2 regions of the Actinoplanes sp. HUAS TT8 genome follow, and region 2 is predicted to be linked to the other one. Evidence: riboswitches for the same ligand, from Rfam matches in the RefSeq annotation. Region 2 holds a riboswitch; the other holds the start of a gene.
What was found. Region 2 has a riboswitch for glycine ahead of gcvT (glycine cleavage system aminomethyltransferase GcvT). Riboswitches for the same ligand answer to the same signal wherever they lie in the genome.
Positions count from the first base shown of each region.

Region 1: linked by a shared signal. The riboswitch ahead of gcvP (aminomethyl-transferring glycine dehydrogenase) and the one ahead of gcvT (glycine cleavage system aminomethyltransferase GcvT) in region 2 are both predicted to bind glycine.

Region 1 covers NZ_CP195646.1:3,682,684-3,686,083, reverse strand. The annotation lists gene ACSHV8_RS16710 (nucleotidyltransferase domain-containing protein) at 1-384, opposite strand, end outside; gene mgrA (L-glyceraldehyde 3-phosphate reductase) at 458-1,453, opposite strand; glycine riboswitch at 1,505-1,608, shown strand; gene gcvP (aminomethyl-transferring glycine dehydrogenase) at 1,686-3,400, shown strand, end outside.
Region 2 covers NZ_CP195646.1:3,339,635-3,343,034, forward strand. The annotation lists gene ACSHV8_RS14900 (MFS transporter) at 1-939, opposite strand, end outside; gene ACSHV8_RS14905 (MarR family winged helix-turn-helix transcriptional regulator) at 1,007-1,447, shown strand; glycine riboswitch at 1,484-1,578, shown strand; glycine riboswitch at 1,583-1,665, shown strand; gene gcvT (glycine cleavage system aminomethyltransferase GcvT) at 1,696-2,742, shown strand; gene ACSHV8_RS14915 (L-serine ammonia-lyase) at 2,756-3,400, shown strand, end outside.

The DNA of each region.
Region 1 (3,400 bases), 340 kb from region 2:
GCGGCGGGCGGCGACGCGGTCGAGCTGATCGCGGGCGTAGTTGCCGTACGTCTCGTGGACCCGCCGGGACAGGAACGCCGACCGGACCGCCCGCAGGTGTTCACCGGCGGGCGTGATCCGCTCGGTCAGCGGGGACCAGAGCACTTCCAGGACTGTCGGGTTGGCCTGCAGCGCGAGGGTGCAGAACCGTTCGATCTCCCACGAGAACTGTTCCTCGGCCGGCCCGTCCAGGTGCGTGGGCGGCTTGTCGAGGCGCCAGAAGTCCCTGGTCGGGGCCGCGTAGACACCCCGCCGGTCGTGGTCGCTGCCCGGCCCGTCCAGCCCGTAGGCGCGGGAGCCGACCACGACGGCGAGGATCGTGTGCTTCTCGACCAGGTCCGTCATGCCTCGGGACGGTAACGAACCGCCCCGGGGCACGCGCGGCAATTTATGGCCGTACCGAATAATCGGTTTTGATCTAAAGGTCGAGAACGGTGCCGTCGATCTCGTCGATCTCGGCCTGGGTCAGCTCCGGGTTGTCGAGGGCGGCGATGTTGTTCTCCAGCTGCTGGACGCTGGAGGCGCCGATGATCAGGCTGGTCATGCGCTGGTCGCGCAGCGCCCAGGCCAGGGCCAGCTGGGCCAGGGACTGGCCGCGCCGCTTGGCGATGTCGTTGAGCGCGTGCAGCCGGCCCAGGGTCTTGGAGTCCAGGGCGCTCTCGTTGAGGAACACGCTGGTCCGGATCCGCGAGTCGTCCGGGATCCCGTCGAGGTAGCGGTCGGTGAGCAGGCCCTGCTGCAGCGGGCTGAACGCGATGCAGCCGGCGCCCGCCTCCTCCAGGGTGTCGAGCAGGTTGTCGTGCTCGATCCAGCGGTTGAGGATCGAGTAGGACGGCTGGTGGATCAGCAGCGGCGTGCCGAGCTCGCGGAGGATCGCGGCGGCCTGCGCGGTCTGCTCGGACTTGTAGTTGCTCAGGCCGACGTAGAGCGCCTTGCCCGAGCGCACGATGTGATCGAGAGCGGACATCGTCTCCTCAAGGGGAGTCTCCGGGTCCGGCCGGTGGTGGTAGAAAACGTCCACGTAGTCGATGCCGAGCCGCTGCAGCGACTGGTCCAGCGAGCTGACCAGGTACTTGCGCGAGCCGAAGTCGCCGTAGGGGCCGTCCCACATGGTGTAGCCGGCCTTGCTGGAGATGATCATCTCGTCGCGGTGGGCCTTGAAGTCGGCCGCGAGGATCCGGCCGAAGTTGGTCTCCGCGCTGCCCGGCGGCGGGCCGTAGTTGTTGGCCAGGTCGAAGTGGGTGACCCCGAGGTCGAAGGCGCGGCGCACGATGTCCCGCTGGCGGTCGGCCGGGCGGGTGTCACCGAAGTTGTGCCAGAGACCCAGGGAGATGGCGGGCAGCTTGAGACCGCTGCGGCCCGCGCGGCGGTACGTCATGGACTCGTAGCGATCAACTGCAGGGGTGTAGGTCACACCCCCACCCTAGGAGTTCCGATCATGGTCATGTCCACTGGTAGGTTGGTTGCCAGCCGCGCGGGAGAGACCTGGTCTTTCCTGGTGAAAGCACGGGCGCCGAAGGGGCAACTCCTCCCCGGAATCTCTACAGGCAAACGGACCGCGCGGGCAGGCGACTCTGAAGTCCCCTTTTGTGGGTATGACAGAGGGGGAGGGCTTTGTCAGCCTTCTCATGCCCCGGGAGTCGCCCATGACGTCGTCATTCACCCACCGCCACATCGGTCCGCAGGCCGATGAGCAGGCCGAGATGCTCAAGACCGTCGGGTACGAGTCGCTCGGTGAGCTGATGGACGCCGCCATCCCGGAGTCGATCCGGTTCCACGGGGAGCTCGACCTGCCGGCCGGGGCCTCCGAGGAGGAGACGATCGCCGAGCTGCGCGCGATCGCCGCCCGCAACGTCGTCGCGACCCCGATGATCGGCCTGGGCTACTACGGGACGCACACGCCCGCGGTGATCAAGCGGAACGTGCTGGAGAGCCCGGCCTGGTACACGGCGTACACGCCGTACCAGCCGGAGATCAGCCAGGGCCGCCTGGAGGCACTGCTCAACTTCCAGACCATGGTCACCGATCTGACCGGACTGACCACGGCCAACGCGTCGATGCTGGACGAGGCCACCGCCGTCGCCGAGGCGATGACCCTCGCGCGACGAGCGTCAAAATCGAAATCTTCGACGTACGTCGTGGACGCCGACACGTTCCCGCAGACGCTCGCCGTCCTGCGCACCCGGGCCGAACCGCTCGGCATCCGGGTCGAGCTCGTCGACCTGGACGCCGGCGACGACCTGCCGGAGGAGTTCTTCGGCCTGCACCTGCAGTACCCGGGCGCGTCCGGTGCCGTCCGCGACCACGCCGCCCTGGTCGAGGCCGCCCACGCCAAGGGTGCCCTGGTCACGGTCGCGGCCGACCTGCTCGCGCTGACCCTGCTGCGCGCCCCGGGCGAGATCGGCGCCGACATCGCGGCCGGCACGACCCAGCGCTTCGGCGTGCCGCTCGGCTTCGGCGGCCCGCACGCCGGTTACCTGGCCGTCCGCGCCGGCCTGGAGCGCAGCCTGCCCGGCCGTCTCGTCGGCGTCTCCAAGGACGCGGACGGCGCCCCGGCCTACCGGCTCGCCCTGCAGACCCGCGAGCAGCACATCCGCCGCGAGAAGGCGACCAGCAACATCTGTACCGCGCAGGTGCTCCTGGCCGTCATGGCCGGCATGTACGCGGTCTACCACGGCCCGGCCGGCCTGCGCGCGATCGCCAAGCGGACCCACGACCACGCCCTGACGATCTCCGGCAGCCTGACCGCGGCCGGCGTCGAGGTCGCGCACACCGCGTTCTTCGACACCGTCACCGCGATCGTGCCCGGCCGCGCCGCCTCGATCGTGGCGGCCGCCGCCGAGCACGGTGTCGACCTGCGCCTGGTCGACGCCGACCGGGTGTCGATCTCGACCGACGAGACCACCACGAGCGCGCACGTCGCGACCGTGCTGGCCGCGTTCGGCGCGACCGTGGCCGAGCCGGCCGTCTGCGGTGCCAAGCCCCTGGGCCGCACCAGCGACTACCTGGACCACCCGGTCTTCAACACCCACCACTCCGAGACGAGCATGCTGCGCTACCTGCGCAAACTCTCGGACCGCGACTACGCGCTGGATCGCGGCATGATCCCGCTGGGGTCGTGCACGATGAAGCTGAACGCCACCACCGAGATGGAGGCGGTCACCTGGCCCGAGTTCGCCGACATCCACCCCTTCGCGCCGTCCGACCAGACGCGGGGGTACGAGGATCTGGTCGCCCAGCTGGAAGCCTGGCTGGCCGAGATCACCGGCTACGACGCCGTGAGCGTCCAGCCGAACGCGGGCTCCCAGGGCGAGCTGGCCGGTCTGCTGGCCATCCGGGGCTACCACCGCTCGCGCGGCGA
Region 2 (3,400 bases):
GTTGATGCCGGCGACGATGCCGGATGCGACCACGCAGACGATGACGGCCCAGCGGTTGTCGGTGAACACGCCGATGAGCAGGATCAGGACGGCGAACGCGCTGAGCGCGCCGTAGAGCGAGGGCGCGGTCCCGAAGGTGCGCTGCAGCCAGGGCGCACCGGTGATGGAGAAGAAGGCGAGCAGCAGGCCCCAGGCGAAGAAGACCAGGCCGAGCTGGGTGGCGCTGAGTTCCATGGGGTACGGCGCGTAGCCCAGCATGGTGAAGAAACCCCAGTTGTAGAGCAGTGCGGTGATGCCCATGGTGAGCAGGCTGCGATGCCGCAACGCCTTCAGGGGTGCCGAGAGCGGCGTCGGCCGCGCGGGTTTCGGGGTCGGTTCGACCAGCGTGATCGTCGCCAGCAAGGCGATGGCCATCAGGACGGCGACGCCGAAGAACGGGCCGCGCCAGGAGATGTTGCCGAGGAAGCCGCCGACCAGCGGGCCGGCCGCGATGCCGAGTCCGAGCGCGGCCTCGTAGAGCACGATCGCGCCGGCGAAGCCGCCGGTGGCCGACGCGACGATGACCGCGAGGCTGGTGGCGATGAACAGCGCGTTGCCCAGGCCCCAGCCGGCGCGGAAACCGACAATGCCGTCGATCGAGCCGGACAGCCCGGCCAGGGCGGAGAAGACGACGATCAGCGAGAGGCCGGCGATCAGGGTCGGCTTGGCCCCGATGCGGCTGGCGACCCAGCCGGTGAACAGCATCGCCACGGCCGTGACCAGCAGATAGCTGGTGAACAGCAGGCTCACCTGGCTGGGCGTGGCGTGCAGCTTGGACGACAGCGCGGGGAGGATCGGGTCGACCAGGCCGATGCCCATGAAGCTGACGACACAGGCGAAAGCGACCGCGAAAACGGCCCGGGGCTGCTTGAACAAGGATGGACCGGGAGTCGCACTCACGGGCACACCTCCGCGTACGAAAGGATCTGTATGGTTTCCACCCTAGGTCCATAATGAGGTTATGCAAATGAGCGACGAGAGTCGTGGATCACAGTTGTTGCCCGTGCTCGCTCAGCTGGTCCGGTTCCTGCGCCAGTTGGAGGGCCCGGACAACCCGAGTTCGGTGGCGTTGTCCGTGCTGCGCCGGCTCTCCGACGAGGGCCCGGCCCGGGTCACCGAGCTGGCCCGGCTGACCCGGGCGTCCCAGCCCGGCATGACGCAGCTGGTCGGCCGGATGGAGAAGGCCGCCCTGGTCCGGCGCGTGCCCGACCCCACCGACGGGCGCGGCGTCCTGGTCGAGGTCACCCAGGACGGCCGCGATCTGGTCGCCCGGACGCTGTCGCACTACGCGGCGACCCTCGACCGGCTCTTCGAGGGCCTCGACGCGGACGACCAGGACGCCGTCGTGCGCGCCCTGCCCGCGCTGGAACGCCTGGCCCAGGCCGGTGAGAAGGAGAGCGCCGGCTGATAGGGTCCGATCCGACAAACTGAAGACTTCGCCGCAACGACCGCTGCGGGAGAGTCCTCGCGACCTGGCGAGGACGCCGAAGGAGCAACTTCTCCCTCAGAATCTCTCAGGCCCCGCACCGCAGCGGTCAGGCGACTCTGGAAAGTCAGCGCTCCGGCGCTGCGCCCACGGTGCAAGCCGCCCAACGGCGGTGAACCTCTCAGGCAGAGATGACAGAGCGAGGGAGACCCCGACCCCAGGAGTCTCTTTTGCGACGCACCGCGCTCTTCGACGTCCACCAGCGGCTCGGCGCCGCCTTCACCGGGTTCGCCGGGTGGGAGATGCCGCTGCGGTACGGCAGTGATGTGGCCGAGCATCACGCCGTCCGCAAATCGGCCGGTCTCTTCGATCTCGGGCACATGGGCCAGATCGAGGTGTCCGGCGCCGAGGCCGCCGCGTTCCTGGACCACGCCCTGGTCGGGAAGCTGTCGGCGGTCAAGCCGGGGCGGGCCAAGTACACGATGCTGTGCCACACCACCGGCGGTGTGCTCGACGACCTGGTCGTCTACCGGCTCGCCGCCGACCGGTTCCTGGTGGTCGCCAACGCCGCCAACGCGCCGGTCGTGCGGGCGATGCTGGGCGAGCACTCGGGTGGTTTCGCGGTGGCCGTCACGGCCCTGGACCGGGCGCTGATCGCGGTCCAGGGCCCGGAGGCGGTGTCGATCGTCGGCGAGTATCCGGACCTGAAGTACTACGCGATCCAGCCGTCGGTCGTCGCGGGTAAGGACGTGCTGCTGGCCCGGACCGGATACACCGGCGAGGACGGGTTCGAGATCTACTGCGCCAACCAGGACGCGGCCGCGATCTGGGAGTGGGCGTCCGCGGCGGGCGCGGTCCCGGCCGGGCTGGCCTGCCGGGACACGCTGCGCCTGGAGGCCGGGATGCCGCTGTACGGCCACGAGCTGAGCATCCGCACCACGCCGTTCGACGCCGGGCTGGGCCGGATCGTCGCGCTCGACAAGCGGGACTTCGTCGGCGCCGCCGCGCTGCGGGCGGCCGAACCGGCGGTCGAACTGGTGGGACTGGTCACCCGGGGGCGTCGGTCGCCGCGGGCCGGGTATGACGTGGTCGACGCGGCAACGGGGGAGAAGGTCGGCGAGGTGACCAGCGGGGCGCCGTCACCGACGCTCGGACACCCGATCGCTCTCGCATATGTCACGAAAAATCTGGACCCCGGCCGCCTGGCGGTCGATGTTCGTGGCAAGCGTGAAGACGTCGAGATCGTTCCACTCCCGTTCTACCAGCGCCCCCGGTAAGGAATTGATGATCATGGCCGTCTCCGTCTTCGACCTGTTCTCGGTCGGCATCGGCCCGTCCAGCTCACACACCGTGGGCCCGATGCGCGCCGCCCGGCTGTTCACCCGCCACCTCGACGACCGGGTGGTGAGCGTGCGCGCGGAACTGTTCGGCTCGCTGGGCGCCACCGGGCACGGCCACGGCACGCCCCGGGCCGTGCTGCTCGGGCTGATGGGCGAGGACCCGGAGACGGTCGACACGTCCCTGGACCCGCCGGCCGACGGCAAGATCGTGCTGCCGTCGGGCCGGGTCGTGCCGGTCGACGTCGTCCTGCACCGCCGCCGGGCGCTGCCCGAACACCCCAACGGGATGATCTTCACGGCCCTCGACGGCGACGGCGCCGAACTGCTGGCCAAGAAGTACTTCTCGGTCGGCGGCGGCTTCGTCGTCGACGAAGGAACATCCCGATTGCGTACGGACGACACGCCGTTGCCCCACCCCTTCAGCACCGGCGCCGAACTGCTCGACCTCACCCGCGCGACCGGGCTGTCGATCTCCCGGCTGATGCTGGCGAACGAGACCGCGTGGCGCCCGGCGGCCGACGTGAAGCAGGGCCTGCTCGGCATCTGGCGCGTGATGGACGAATGTGTCGCCGCGGGTCTCGACGCCGAAGGGGTC